2 regions of the Pedobacter sp. P26 genome follow, and region 1 is predicted to be linked to the other one. Evidence: riboswitches for the same ligand, from Rfam matches in the RefSeq annotation. Region 1 holds a riboswitch; the other holds the start of a gene.
The links. Region 1 has a riboswitch for cobalamin ahead of ACQ86H_RS13020 (TonB-dependent receptor plug domain-containing protein). Riboswitches for the same ligand answer to the same signal wherever they lie in the genome.
Positions count from the first base shown of each region.

Region 2: another riboswitch for cobalamin. It lies ahead of ACQ86H_RS29100 (hypothetical protein); the one in region 1 lies ahead of ACQ86H_RS13020 (TonB-dependent receptor plug domain-containing protein).

Region 1 is NZ_CP192574.1:2,802,205-2,809,984, reverse strand. It holds gene ACQ86H_RS13035 (SIR2 family NAD-dependent protein deacylase) at 1-538, opposite strand, end outside; gene ACQ86H_RS13030 (ABC transporter substrate-binding protein) at 563-1,495, opposite strand; gene ACQ86H_RS13025 (DUF6580 family putative transport protein) at 1,626-2,213, opposite strand; gene ACQ86H_RS13020 (TonB-dependent receptor plug domain-containing protein) at 2,253-4,103, opposite strand; cobalamin riboswitch at 4,214-4,406, opposite strand; gene ACQ86H_RS13015 (PKD domain-containing protein) at 4,497-5,618, opposite strand; gene ACQ86H_RS13010 (YncE family protein) at 5,875-6,738, opposite strand; gene ACQ86H_RS13005 (TonB-dependent receptor domain-containing protein) at 6,758-7,780, opposite strand, start outside; gene ACQ86H_RS13000 (TonB-dependent receptor) at 7,672-7,780, opposite strand, start outside.
Region 2 is NZ_CP192574.1:6,235,714-6,243,493, reverse strand. It holds gene ACQ86H_RS29125 (ATP-binding protein) at 1-491, shown strand, start outside; gene ACQ86H_RS29120 (DUF3820 family protein) at 492-713, shown strand; gene ACQ86H_RS29115 (DsbA family oxidoreductase) at 952-1,668, opposite strand; gene ACQ86H_RS29110 (peptidase) at 1,969-4,032, opposite strand; gene ACQ86H_RS29105 (M14 family zinc carboxypeptidase) at 4,026-4,664, opposite strand; cobalamin riboswitch at 4,792-4,997, shown strand; gene ACQ86H_RS29100 (hypothetical protein) at 5,193-5,588, shown strand; gene metE (5-methyltetrahydropteroyltriglutamate--homocysteine S-methyltransferase) at 5,530-7,524, shown strand; gene ACQ86H_RS29090 (acyl-CoA thioesterase) at 7,761-7,780, shown strand, end outside.

The sequences.
Region 1 (7,780 bases):
GTCCAGCTGCAGGATAAACGGCCAAGGAAGTGCCAATCAGCACAAACAAATCGGCCTTTCCGCAAATTTTTGCCGCAACTTCAATCATTGGTACCGCTTCGCCAAACCACACTACATGTGGCCGCAATTGTGAGCCCAACTCGCATAGTTCGCCCATTTTGATTTCCGTTCCATTAATAGAATATGTTAAATTAGGCCTTAAATCGGACTGAGATCTGGTAATCACGCCATGGAGGTGGGTAACTTTAGTAGAACCAGCCCTCTCGTGCAAATCGTCGATATTTTGGGTGATGATTTCAACGTCAAAATCCTTTTCGAGTTCTGCGAGTAACAAGTGTGCCTGATTAGGCTTTGCATCTAAAACCTGCCTTCTTCTTTCATTATAAAACTCCAGTACCAATTCCGGATTTCGTTCCCAGGCTTCGGGTGTAGCTACATCATATATATTGTAACCTTCCCACAAACCATCAGCGTCCCTAAATGTTTTTAACCCGCTTTCGGCACTGATTCCTGCCCCTGTTAACACAACTAATTTCATATAATGATTACACTGATTAAAAGATTACACTGATTGTAGTGATTGTGCGTAATTGATAAACTTCTTAGCCATATTTTTATCTGCTTTAAAAATATCAGGATGGAACATGCAAGCTAAAGCTTCAATACCTTCTACCAAAGTACCGATGCTTGGCTGTGTAAACATATCAAAGTCGGCAATATAAACCTGATTATTTTTTACTGCTTCCAGATTACCCCATCCTGGTTTCGAGGTAAGCAACACCATTTCTTCGAGACTTCTTTTTTGATCAAAGCCACATGGGGCAATTACTAAAACTTCGGGATTATACTTCAGAATCTTTTCCCATGGCGTAACAATCGAATCACCCGCAGGGTTCGAAAGCATATCAACACCACCAGCAGCAACAATCTGAAAAGGAATCCAATGTCCGCAATTATAGATCGGTTCGATCCATTCCATCAGCATGATCCTCTTTAATGGTGCGCGGTTAGCCCTAAGCTGATCTAAAATATAATCTGTTTTCCTTTGCAGGGTTGCAAGGTAATTTAAAGCCACTTCTTCCTTACCCAAAGCTCTGGCAATGGTAATAGCGCATTCGAATACATCCTGTAAGTTATTTGGTGATAAAGGAACCAGCGTAGGTGTTTTGCTTAGCTTCATTACTGCGGTTTCGGTACAAACGGTATCGATGTTGCAAACTTCACATATATCCTGTGTAAAAACCACGTCGGGTGAAATACTCTCTAATAGCTCATCATCTACCCAATACAAACTTTTGCCCTGCGCTTTTGAAGCTGAAAAGATGCGATCGATTTCAATGCTTGAATAATTTTTACCTTCGAGTATACAGCGGACAACTTTTGGTTGATCTGCTGCCTCTTTAGGACATTCGAAGGTTACGCCATGCAGGTATTCTTGCAGGCCCATATCGTAAATCATTTTGGTAGCGGCAGGTAAAAAGGAAACAACTTTCATTGGATGTAAGATGTAATAGGTAAAATGGAATTAATGTTCTAAATTAAAAAAAATCCTCTTTTGAATCGAATCAAAAGAGGATTTCTATGTTGTTTTCACTTATTGGTGTTATACAAAACAATGGATATTTCTAAAACTCTTGTGTTTGCAGTTTTAATACCGGATATTTTGCTTTCAGGATTTCGAAAGCTCCAAAAAGTAATGCAGCGTAAATCACTGTTCCTTCTAAAAATCTAATCTCGAATGGAATGGCTTTAATTAAACAATCTATAAAGCCATTTATGTTTTGTGTATAGAGTGGGTTTTTATACCATGATCCAATGTCACTAACTATCCAATGTATAAACACGATTACAATTGTAGATAATAACAAGCTGGCAATATTTACTTTTTTTAATAAAAAACGACCGGCTAAAACCATTAATGCAATTGCAAGGTATGTCCAAAGTTCCTGAACCAAAAGCATATCTACATACTGTTTGTAAATGGTTGTATAAAGCACTAAATCACTTAAAAATAAACTCAATAACGGAAAAGCGAATGCTTTGAGGTGATCTTTAAAATATGCTCCTCCAAATAAAGCTACCGCTCCTATTGATGAAAAATTGGCAAACTTTAATTCATCAGAGTTGAATGTTACCAGCAAACGTAAAGCCGTTATTGCCAATATCATTAACATCAAAATTAAAGTACGTGGATTAAATTTTAAATGAGACATGCTACTTCTGGTTAATATTTAAGCAAAGTTAAATTTTTATTAGCGGATATTAAAACTTACACCTGTATTAAAGTTAAAGCCAGGCGTATTATAGCCAATAATTTCAGTGTATTTTTTGTTCAGGATATTTTTGGCATCAAAAAATACTTTCACCCGTTTTTTAGCCAGGGCATATTCTATATACGCATTGAACAAATTGTACGATGGCATCTCTTCATTTAAATAAGATATAAAATTGGTATCGAAACGTTTGCCAAAATAACGGAAGTTAACGCTTGCATATAAATTGTCAGTTGCCTGTGAACCTGCATTAATACCGAACGTGTGCTTTGGTCTGCGGATTAAAAAGTTGGTTGTTCCTGTATTTCCTTCAACAAAAGCATAATAACCATTGATATTGAAAACACTAAACTTTGCCGCTGGCTCGACTTCAAAACCTTTGTATTTTTGGTTACCCTCATTTATATAACCTGTTGTGTAAACAATGGCATCAGTTAAATCGCGTTTGAAACCTGCAATGCGCAAAGTAAACGCCTCGTCAGCAATGTTTAAGTTTATACCAGCCTCATAATTTTGAGATCTTTCTGGTTTCAGATCCAGATTGGCACCATATTGACCAAACAACATATTCAGTGTAGGAACTTTGAATGCAGTAGATACTGTTCCAAATAATTTCACTTCTTTAATGATGTTGACGCTTGGGGTAATCGAATAAGTAGAGTTTTCGCCATATTGATCATGTTTGTTGTAACGTCCGCCTACTTCGAGGTTAAAAATGCTTAGATCATGTAAAAACAATGATCCGTAAGCGGCGAAGATATTGGTTGTTGGGTTTTTGGTATCAGTAACCAATTTCATTTTTCTGTTGTCGATACCCACCAATAAATCCAATTTATTACCCAGTTTCTGGTTGTAGAATAGATCAACCACATTAAGTTTACCGAAGTTTAAAAAATTACTTGGAAAACCTGCATAACTAGATTTTACATCATTCGAGTTGCTTTGGTGGCTATAATTTAGCGTTATTTTACCGGTATTGAATTTATATTCGGAGTTAAAGCCAGCACTAAACTGTTTTAAAATAGAATTATTGGAAGGTAAACCATCAGTAAATCCATCCTGATCTATTTTATAATCGCCATAGAAATAACGCAGAAAAGGATTAACGGAGAAATGTTCGTCGAGTTTGATCCCGAAATTCGCGTTTAAACCATCAGTTTTAAAACCATCTTTATCAAATATAGCTGCACTTCCTGGTGGTACTGCAGCTTCAGAAATTCCATCGGTTTTCAAATGGGTATAATTGATGTTGTATGAAAAACCTTCCACACCACCATTTAAGCCGATCGTTCCTTTGTAAGTTTCGAAGCTTCCGGCACTGGCTACGCCGTAAATGGTATTTCCTTTAGGTCCACCTTTTTTAGTTACAATATTGATTACTCCTGCAACGGCATCAGATCCGTAAATGGTAGACTGGCCACCTTTTAAGATTTCGATATGATCAATCTGATCGATTGAGAAAAGACGTAGATCGAACGTTCCGCTAATACTTGCGGGATCGTTCTGTACGATACCATCGATAAGAACCAGGGTGTAACCACTAAGTGCGCCCCTTGTAAATATACTTTTGTCCTTGCCCTGGTTACTATTCCCCCCACTGATAACAATACCAGCCTGCTCGCTCAATAGATCAGGTAATGACTTGCCATTGCTGCGATCTAATACTTCGCGGCTGATAATGGTTACCACTTTACCTGTTTGCGATTGTTTCTGATCGTTTTTGGTTGCAGAAATTACAACATCTTTAAGCTGCAAACTGTCTTGAGTTTGAGCATTAGCCAACTGGCCAATCATTAACTGCGCTAGCCCTAAACTGGCTACAGTTAGCATTCTTTTTTGTTCATTTGATTGTGGTTTTGCCCACAGCCAACAGATAGAAAAGGAAATGAAAATACGAACAACGTTAATATCTCAATCCTAGCTTCAATCCCCGAAAGCTATGAAATTAAATACTAAAGGCAGGTCTTCTGACTTACTCCAGGTTTTTCTGTCTTCCCGCTCAGTAGTTAATTGGGCAGTGACTTAAGAATTGAAAAACGTTACAGAGCTTACAGCTGCGGGACAGTTACAGATTTACACTGTATTCCCTTTTAATCCCGGTGTAAGCCGGGAACCAAAAGTGCCGCAAAGGTAATAAAAAGAGTACAACAAATGTAAAGGATAAAGGCCTGCATCAGGCAGACCTTTATATTGGGATGTTATTTATAGGTAGATAGTTAAAATTTATTTAATCCCTAAATCAACCGCACCTTTAACTTCGGTAGAAATTTCGCCTAAACTACCTGCATCGGCATTTTGTCCGGTGTAAATTTTCACGAAATCGATTGTTTTTAGGTCCACTTTACTTCCATTTTTATCAACCGCCCATGATAAGTCGAAACTGTTATATGAGTTGGTTTTGTAATCATCGCCTGTAGAATAGCTATCGGTATAACCCCATTCAAAAGGAGAACTGATTATAATGCTACCTACTTTACCTGTTGATGGCGATAATAAAGTTCCTTTAAAGGTTATATTTTCCTGATTTGCAGCAAATTCAGGGTAAAAATTATGCTTATGAAAATTGTTAACCTTTACTTCGCCACTATTTCCCTGGTTATCTTTCCAGGTTACATTGGCAAATGCTTTAGGGTTAGTGTAGGTAATTTCATAATTTTTAATGGTGCTCGTTTTGGCATACTCGCTTCCAGCAAGCTCATACCATTCATCGTCGGCAAGGCCATTACCATTGCTATCCTGACTAACCATTACAATGCCAGGCTCTGAAAAATGATATGGTGCACCTGATGGATTACCATAAATGGCCAGATCGTTACCTGTGTTATTCACTACTGAATGATCAAAGCCAAAAATAATGTAGCCACCAAATCCTCCTAAAGAGATCAGATTAGTGGTGCTTCCAATTAATTTCTGTGCCTGTTCTGGTTTACCCAATGTTTCGTTCACAAACTGCCCCGGTGCAGGTAGATAATCTAATATCCGGCTAATAAATTTGCTGCTGGTTGGGGTAATCTCCACCACAGGAACCGGAACAGTAATGGTATAGGTGTGTGTAAATTCGCCAGCCTCGTTGTAACCTTTATATGCTAAAATATAGGTACCAGCTTTAGCGGCCGTAAAGTTAAAGATATATACAGTGCTTACTACTTTACCATCTAATTTCCATTCATGCTGAAAAGCTTTTCCGTTATTTGTACCTGCACTAAAAGTGGTTCCTACGGCTACTTTAGCCTGCACAGCATCTGCCTTAATCAGTAGATTTACATCGGGAGCCATTTGCTTATCTTTTTTGCAACTAAATAGGAACAGGCAGAAAAGCAAGGCGTAACTTATTGATTTTTTCATTTTGTGTGTTTTGTATGTTATTTAAATAAGAATGTAATGTGTGCCGGAATGTCGCCAGTGGTAAATGTAAACTTCTTTTTCCCTGCTTTATCAAAACAGTAAATGGTGCCGGGTGTAACATAATCTCTGGCATCGGTCACAAAAACATCCCCCGAGGTAGGATCTACAGCAATACCGTAAGGAAGCGTAATCGAAGCCTCTGTGCCATCGGCGATAAAATTATTGCTCGCAACCGTTTCATCTTTTACGTTAAGTTTTACGTATGTTGACTTTGAAGTACTGTAGCTGTAAGAAAAAGGTAGGCATCATCTTCATTAATCCAAAAATCGCTTACCGGAATATTGAAGTTCTTTTTAACGGCATCAGTCTTAGTATCGATTACATACAGAGAAGAGGTTACATCTGCATAATCACCTCTTGAGGTTACATAAACATCGCCATATTTATCGGCTTTTAAGTGGTGCAGATTAATGGCTACATCAATCTTCTTTATTTCGGTATTGGTAGTTAAATCAATTACCGATACCGTTCTGTCGTAATTTGGATAGTTATAACCGCCCGAGTTGGCCACATACAATTTATTGCCTACAACCGCCATTTCTTCGGGTTGGTTACCTACCATAATTTTAGTTTTTATGGTACTTAAAGAAGTGGTATCAACCATGGCTACGTAACCATCGTAAGAGGTGATGTAAGCAAAGTTCTTATAGAAGGTTACATATCGTGGGTTATTGATATCCAATTTGGCTACCTGCCTGGCATTGCTGGCGTTCAGGATTTCAACTTTATTACTTCCGTTTACCACCACATACATTTTGGCACCATAAATTTTAACGTCGTTACCAACATCACCAAGTCCTAAAGTAACAGTTGGGTTAGCGGTACCAAATATATTCCTGGTATATTTACCATCATCGTAGCTATAATAATCTAACGATGATTTGTTAGAACCCCAGTTTCCTTCATTTAAAACATATAAGCCTTTTACCATCAATGATGGAGTTTTGGTCCCCTGCTCCGAATCTTCATCTACAGGAGTGTCCTTTCTACAGGCAAATGAAAGGGCAGTTAAAAGCAATAATCCTGTGAGTTTAAAAAATTGTTGTAATTGATGTTTCATATCGTGATATTAAATTGGTTTAAAAATTAGTGGATAAAGTAAAACGGTAGTTTCGTCCCGGCATCGGATAATTCAGTACCACATCGTAATACTGGTTAAAAACATTATTGATTTCAGCATTGAAAAAGAACCTGGTTTGCTGGTACGCGAAATTTGCACCAATGGACACGTCGTGCGTATACCAGGGTTTGACATAGTTAGCCGCGATATTAGCTTTTTGACTATACCTTTCGCCGGTGTAGATGTAGCTATAATTAAACACCAGCTTTTTATAGTCAATGCCAAACCTTGCAGATCCGCTGTGAACAGGAATGTAAGGGATCTGATCACCATACCGAAAAGCTGTTGCACTAATATCTACTGCCTTTTCGAAAGTATAATTAGCACTTGCTTTCAACTTTAGCTGGGCAGCCAAATCCCAAACAGTTTGAACATTCGTTTCGAAACCTTTAATCTGCACGCGATCGAGGTTAACCATCGTCCACCGGCCTAAATTATTACCCGGAATGGCCACAATTTTATCTTTTACCAGATTGTAGTAGGCATCAGCCTGAATAGATAAATAAGCCAAACGTTTACCATTTGATGTATGTCCGTAAGTAAAACCTAAATCGTACTGGTTGGTATATTCTGGTTTGAGTTTGGTATTGCCAATAAATGTATAGTACAGATCGTTAAAAGTTGGCATGCGGAAAATAGATTTGTAAAAACTGCGAATTCTGAAATCTTTGGTTTGAAGAGGTTGCCACGAGGCCATTAAACTCGGTGTATATTCTTGCCTGTTGGCAGACTGATCGCCATTCTTAACTTGCTCTGCAATCAGGGTTGCCAAAATATTGCCCTGAATGATTAAGCTGTTTAAATTTATGGCACTAGCCAACACCACCAAACCAGTATTGCGGCTTGGGTAAGCAAAATCGTATAAATTGGCATTCAGTCTTTGTAAACTGTAGTCTGTGGCGAGGGAAAGCTCCCAGATTTTCGATATTTTATACAGATTGGCTGCAGAAATGTACCATTCGGTTTCGGTATAGCGGTTATC
Region 2 (7,780 bases), 2.9 Mb from region 1:
GATCGGAAGTTTCAATTGATGAAATTTCCCGTACTTTGGGCATCAGCAAAAATACAGTAGACCGTTATCTTGATTTACTTTCGAAGGTTTTTATCATCTATAAAGTTGGCGGATACAGTAACAATTTACGGAAAGAGGTTACAAAGTCATCCAAATGGTATTTTTACGACAATGGCATCCGGAATGCAATCGTTAATGATTTCAGGTTATTAGCATTACGCAATGATCAGGGTATTTTATGGGAAAATTACTGTTTTAGTGAGCGGATCAAAAAAATGGAATACGAACAGCAAAACTCCACATATTACTTTTGGAGAACTTATGACCAGCAGGAAATAGATCTTATTGAAATTAACAATGGAGAAATTTTAGCTGCCGATTTCAAATGGGGAAACCAAAAGAAAAAGATACCAGGTTTTTTTGCTAAAAACTATCCTCAAGCCACCTTTTCCATAATTAACAAAGAAAATTATTTAGATTTTATATTATAAATGTTAGACCCAACCTTATTGCTCGATTTAGTGAAAATGCAAATGCCTTATGGAAAATATAAAGGTTACCTGATCTGCAATATCCCTGAAAGTTATTTGCTTTGGTATAAGGATAAGGGCTTCCCGAAAGGTAAATTGGGCGATTTGATGGCTACGATGTTTGAAATTCGGGTGAATGGATTGGAGTATTTATTAACGCCGTTGAAGAATCAAAATCGGTAGTTAAGAATGATAGCATAGATGAATCGTCATTCCCAACTTGATTGGGAATCGTAACGCCTTAGTGGGGTTCCAGGTTGCATTAAGATTCGCACCTGCGCGGGAAAGACGACCGTTCTGAGTAGATCTCTCCATTGCGCTGCGCTCCAGTCGAGATGACGACTAATCTGTAAAAATCCGCAGATTAACATTTATCGCAGAAAAAATCTGCGGCTATCCGCGTAATCTGCGGGAAACAATTCTATATCTTACAGCCATTTTCATCACAAACCGCATCGTCATTTTTATTTAATGAGGTAAGTGTGGTTTTCGGCTGAGTTTCTTTCCACTCGGTAAAACTTTGGGTAAGCGCATCGGTAAAAGCCTGAACAGGCTGAGCACCCGAAACACCATATTTGCGGTCCATTACAAAATAAGGAACGCCACGGATGCCTAAATTCTGGCTTTCATAAATATCGTAGCGAACGGCTTCGGCAAATTGGTCACTGTTTAAAACTGCTACAGCTTCATCTTTATCCAAACCAATTTCTACAGCAAGATCAACTAAAACATCGGTTTCCCCAATATTTTTGCTGTTTACGAAATGAGCTTCAAATAATTTCTCTTCAGCTAAATCCTGAAGACCATGTTTTGCTGCCAAGTGAATCAAACGGTGCGCATTAAAGGTATTAGCAGGGATATTGGTATCAAAATCGATGCTTAAGCCTGCATTTGTCGCCATATCAACCACTTGTTTCGTCATCTGTTTGGCTTGCTCAACCGGCATTCCTTTACTCCTCGAAAGGTAATCATAAACCGTTTCATTATTGGTATTGTGATACTCCGGATTGAGTTGAAAACTCTTCCAATCTATTTTAATTTCATTTCTGAAGGGCAATTTTTCTATCGCCTGTTCAAAATGTCTTTTCCCGATATAGCAAAACGGACACATTACATCCGACCAGATTTCTACTTTCATAACACAAAATTAAGCGGATTATAATTGGCTATAGTAAGGCCAAAGTAAAAAGCCACTATCGTTTGGGATAGTGGCTTCTATATTAATCATAGAATGTCATTCTGAGAGGCAATTTATTGTACAAAAATCCATATACATTGATAAGAAAATCTTAATAAATTGATCTGCTACGACAAACCGTCATTCCCAACTTGATTGGGAATCTTAATGCTTGGTAGGTTTACAGGTGCATTACGATTCCCGCCTGCGCGGGAATGACGACTGACAACAAGCTCAACATTACCAGAAACTCAATTATAACTATTTATACAACTGGTTAAATATCAGTTTAAAAGTACCGTGCGTTTGCGCCCTGAAAGCAATTTCCGGTCCGAAAGCAAGCAATTTGCCCTTGCCAACTTTTGCTTCAAAAGCAGTTACCCCATCCTGCAGGTAAGCCTGGCCCCAGGCCCAGCCACTGCGAAGCGGTGTAGCATTTTCAAACCACATTAATGGTTTAATCTTACCAGAAGCAATGGCATCACCAGTAAGCTTAAAAACCGGACTATTGTCGAAATAAACATCGGCTTCCTTTTCCATTCCCCAGTTTGATGATAAAGTAGTATCTACGCCTACATTTAACACACTCCCGGGAACATAATATTTTTCAGCAGGTAATCGTTTTTCTTCTCCGTTTACAATTTCTACCATCGCATTACGTACGGGAAGGTTTAAGTGATAAGCCAGGTTGGTACTGCTACCAATGGTTACAATATTTCCACCAGCTTCTAAAAATTTCTTTAATTCGGGGATTGATTTATCAGGGCTGACCCTGCCTAAACGGTTTCTAAATTCCTGAGGAATTTCGTCTGCCTTTGGTCCAAAAGATCTGTTTCCCCCACCTGCACCCTGCACCGATGGAATAGCGCCACCTACAAAAACAATTACATCGTATTTAGATTTCAAATTGCCAGCATCAATATCCTGCGGATAAATTACTGTGGCATTATAGTGGTACTGTTCCATTAAAAACCTAACCCAACCCGAAGCCATCGAGCCTCCATAAGTATCCCAAAGGGCAATTCTCGCTGTAGATATCTTGATTTTATTTTTCGGAGCCGATGCTGTTTTTAATTTGATGTTTGCTTTTTCCAACACTGATTTTCCAGCTGAAGAAACATAAAAATCGCCATTTTCGGAAGAACGGTAAACCTCAACTTTGTTCTTTAATAAATCATTAACTGTAGTGTAAGAATCATTTTGTGCAGCACTTAACACATAACCCGATCCATTTGGCAATTTATTTTCTGGCTTTAATAATTCTCCGTAAGGATTTTTCTCAAACGGACCTGAAAAATCATCCAGAATGCGGTCAAATTTCACATCCATCAGATAAGCCAAAGTCCAGCCAGCGGCATCATAAGGTGGAATTGGTGCACCACCTTCGTATTTGAAATCATTTGGGTGATCCTGTGGCTCAAACATATCCAAAACATGTGGACGGAAAGCCTGATCGGTTTTGACCACGTAGCTCCCTGCAGGGTAATTTTTCCCTGCAACGGTAAATGTAACTGTTGCTTTTTGTACCACAATGCCCGTTCTAATCAATGCATTTAAAAACTTAATGGCAGAGTTAAAATCGGGCTGATCTGCAGATAAAATATAACCCCGTGGATCACGGTTTGCAGGCGCTTTCATCACCGTGTCAAAAGCTTTCATACTAATCTGCATTCTTGATTTAAAATCAGCATCTCCACCAATAATAGGGCCAATTTTTTCACCTTTTGCAGCGTTGTTAATGGCTTCAATTTTCTTTGGAGAGAAGGACCAGGTATCTTTTTTGCCCCGCTCAATGGAATTTCGGCCCATCTGGTAAATGTTGTATAATAATTCGTCGCGGTAGCGCTGTGCATAACCTAAAACTGCATAGTTTAACGAAACCGAATAATCGATAGAGTTTTTAAAGTACCATTTTCCCGGCGTAACCGGGTTTGGCGAATCTCCGCTCGGCAACAAACGGGAAGGAACCAAAGGAATTTCGGATGGGGTAGGATTCCCGATAATTTCGGTCAAAAGTCCAACCATGTTATGAAAATAAGTGGTGGTCCTTAATCCGCCATTGTACCAGGTAGAATAAACCGATCCTCCCCGCTGCGTATAACCCGGCTTGTTTTCTACGTTCATCCTGTTGTGCATGGCCGCACCAACTGCATCCAAACTGGTTAATATGATGGGATCGAAAACATAATTAAATGGGTCGCGGTAGGGCGGACCAGCAACAACCGTTCCCGCCGGACCAGCCTGATGGTGGTTATACATAATCTGAGGGATCCACTCTACAAAAAGCTGACGACCGATATTTTGTGTTTCTTTAAGGTTTAACATAAAGAAATCACGGTTATTATCATGCCCGGCATATTTCTCGTACAAAACAGGAAGTCCTGAGGTTGTTCTTTTTTTGGATCTTTATCCCTCATGTACCAATTGCTCACCAGCTCCTGCCCATCCGGATTAGCATGTGTAAATAAGATGATTACATTATCTAAAATGCGTAAGGTCTCCGCATCTTTTCTTGAAGCAAATTCGTATACTGTTTCGATCAATTGATGGGCACCAACTACCTCGTTTGCATGAAGGCCTCCGTCTATCCAAACGACTGCTTTTCCTTCCTGTGCAAATGCTTTTGCCTGCTCAGGAGTAATTTCAGCATGGGCCAGTTGTTGTGAAATTTCTTTATAACGATCTAATTTTTTCAGGTTTTCAGGTGAAGAAACAATCAACATATATTGACTTCTGCCTTCTTCGGTTTTACCGATATCAACCAGTTTAACACGGTTAGAAGCTGCCGCAAGCTTTTTAAAGTAGGCTTCTGTTTGGGTATAATTGGCCAATTGATAATCGTCGCCGATATCAAAACCGAAATGAGATTTTGGCGTTGGTACCTCCTGCGCCAGCACTGCATAGCTATTTATCATTAAAAAAGCAATGCAAAGCCCTTTAAAGGAGTTTTTTATCATAATAAGTAGTTTAGTTAGGTAACCAAATATAATAGAGAATCGGCACCTAAAATGGCTTGCTGTAAATTTGTTACAAGTTTCAAATCCTAATCCATACATTTGTACTGATGTAAGTTCTTAACTTTATTTTTCATCAACCGATACAGGTTCCCGGAATTACACCCGGGATTAATAGGGAATCGTGTGCAAATCACGAGCTGTCGCGCAACTGTAAATTCTGTCTTTTACCAAAAAGACAACGGTCTTATCATTCATGCCACTGTACCATTTAGGTATGGGAAGGCGATAAGATCGGGAATAAGTCAGGAGACCTGCCTATATTGAATTGACGGTACTTTCGCGTTATAAAGTAATTGGTCAGGTCTGATTGTACACCATAAAATTAAAATTTTATATGCTTGCTTTAAGCTTTTTGCTGATAAGCGGGCAGGCTGTGCCATAACCTTTCCTTTATATTTTTTACGGAGAAGTATTCAAAAATACAGTTCTGAGCTTTTAAACGATTTATTTACTTAATCTTTAAAAGAGATGCTAACGCAAAATCTGGGCTATCCGCGAATAGGTAGTCAACGAGAATTAAAGAAAATCTGCGAAAATTACTGGGCAGATAAAACGGGGTACAAAAATGTACTTCAGGTGGGCAAAAACATTCGCCACGAAAACTGGAAACTTCAAAAAGAAGCCGGCATTGATGTGATTCCATCAAACGATTTTTCTTTTTACGACCACGTACTCGATCATTCCTTAACTTTTGGGGCCATCCCGAAAAGGTATAACGAAGTGATCCTAAAAAAGGGAATGAAGAGCTTGATCTTTATTTCGCCATGGCAAGGGGCTACCAAAAGAAGGATTGGATGTGGTAGCAATGGAAATGACCAAATGGTTCGATACCAATTACCATTATATTGTACCGGAGTTTTATAAAGATCAGCCTTTTAAACTTTTCTCAACCAAAATTATCGATGAGTTTTACGAGGCGAAACAACTGGGTATTATTACCAAACCTGTTCTAATTGGTCCTGTTTCCTATCTCTTATTGGGCAAGGAAAAAGAAGCCGGATTTGAAAAGATCGACCTGATTAAAAACCTGCTTCCGGTTTATATCGAGATTTTATCTCGCTTAGATGCTTTGGATGTAGAATATATTCAGTTTGATGAGCCGTTTTTGACATTAGATTTAACTGAAAAAGACAAAAAAGCTTATGAGTATGTTTATAAGGAAATTAGAAAAGCTTTCCCAAGGTTAAAGATCGTTTTAGCGACTTATTTCGAAGGTTTAGGCAACAATCTTGCTTTAACTACTTCATTGCCTGTAAATGTTTTACATATCGATCTGGTACGTGCAGAAGATCAGTTAAACGACGTTTTAGCTTCTTTAAAAAACGAAACCATTCTTTCTTTAGGTTTGGTAGACGGACGAAATATCTGGAAAAACGATTTCGAAAAATCTGTTTCCATCATCAATCAGGCGGTAGAAAAACGAGGATTGGATAAAGTATGGATTGCACCATCCTGCTCATTAATCCACTCACCGGTTGATCTGGATAATGAAACCAATGAGAAAAATTTATCGGCAGAAATTAAAGAATGGCTGGCCTATGCGAAACAAAAAGTTGCAGAGCTGGCAACCTTAAAAAAACTGATCAACAACGAAAGTCCTGCATCTACCCTGCAAAAACTCGAAGAAAATAAGATTGCAATTGCTAACCGGAAAGTTTCTAAAATCATCCATAATCCGGCAGTAAAAGAGCGCGTGTTGGCTTTAAAGGAGCAGGATGCAGAACGTTTGAGTCCATTTTCTGCCAGAAAAATCAAACAACAGGAGCTTAATCTACCCTTTTATGCCACTACAACAATTGGATCATTCCCACAAACAGCAGAAGTAAGAAGCTGGAGAGCTAAGCTTAAAAACGGAACTTTTACTGTTGAAGAATATGATAATCTAATTGCCCAGGAGACCAAAAACGCGGTAAAATGGCAGGAAGAAATCGATCTGGATGTACTCGTACATGGTGAGTTTGAACGGAACGACATGGTTGAATACTTTGGTGAGCAATTAGACGGTTTCGCTTTCTCTAAAAACGGTTGGGTGCAGAGTTATGGATCACGCTGTGTAAAACCGCCGATCATTTTTGGTGATGTTTCGCGCCCTGAACCTATGACGGTGAAGTGGACCGCTTACGCGCAATCGCTTACCTCAAGATACATGAAAGGCATGTTAACGGGTCCGGTAACTATTTTACAGTGGTCGTTTGTACGTAACGATCAGCCCCGTTCTGAAACCTGTACACAAATTGCATTGGCCATCCGCGATGAAGTTTGCGACCTGGAAAATGCGGGTATTAAAATCATCCAGATTGATGAACCGGCCATTAGAGAGGGTTTACCTTTGCGCAAGGCGGATTGGCAAAATTACCTGAACTGGGCGGTTAAAGCTTTTAAAATATCAGCCAGTGGCGTAAAAGACGATACCCAGATCCACACACACATGTGTTACTCGGAGTTTAACGATATCATCCAGAATATTGCCGATATGGACGCCGATGTAATCACGATCGAAACTTCACGTTCGCAAATGGAACTATTGGACGCTTTTGCCGATTTTAAATATCCAAACGAAATCGGTCCAGGTGTGTACGATATCCACTCACCAAGGGTTCCGAAACGCGAAGAAATGGTTCAGTTGCTCAAAAAAGCCAAAGCGGTTATTCCTTCAGATCAACTTTGGGTAAACCCTGACTGTGGCTTAAAAACCCGCGGATGGGATGAAACCAAAAAAGCGCTGATCGAAATGGTTGAAGCGGCAAAAGAGATGCGTAAAGCTGAAGAGGTATTATCAGCAGAATTTCAGGTAAATTAATTCGCCTTATTTTTTGCCACTGAGAAACAAATACTCTTAAGTTAAACATTCACCAATTGTGTCAGTGTGAGCTTGTCGAAGACCCTTATCGTGAAATAACTTAATAGCATTGAAAGAGATATGACAGGTACAGTTTGTTTATGTGCTATCCTTTTTCTCTATGGCAATCCACTTACTTTGACAACTTTCTAATCAGAAAGTTGTCAAAGCTTTTTACTCCTCATATATTTACCCCCATGACCTTAGAAGAAAGAAT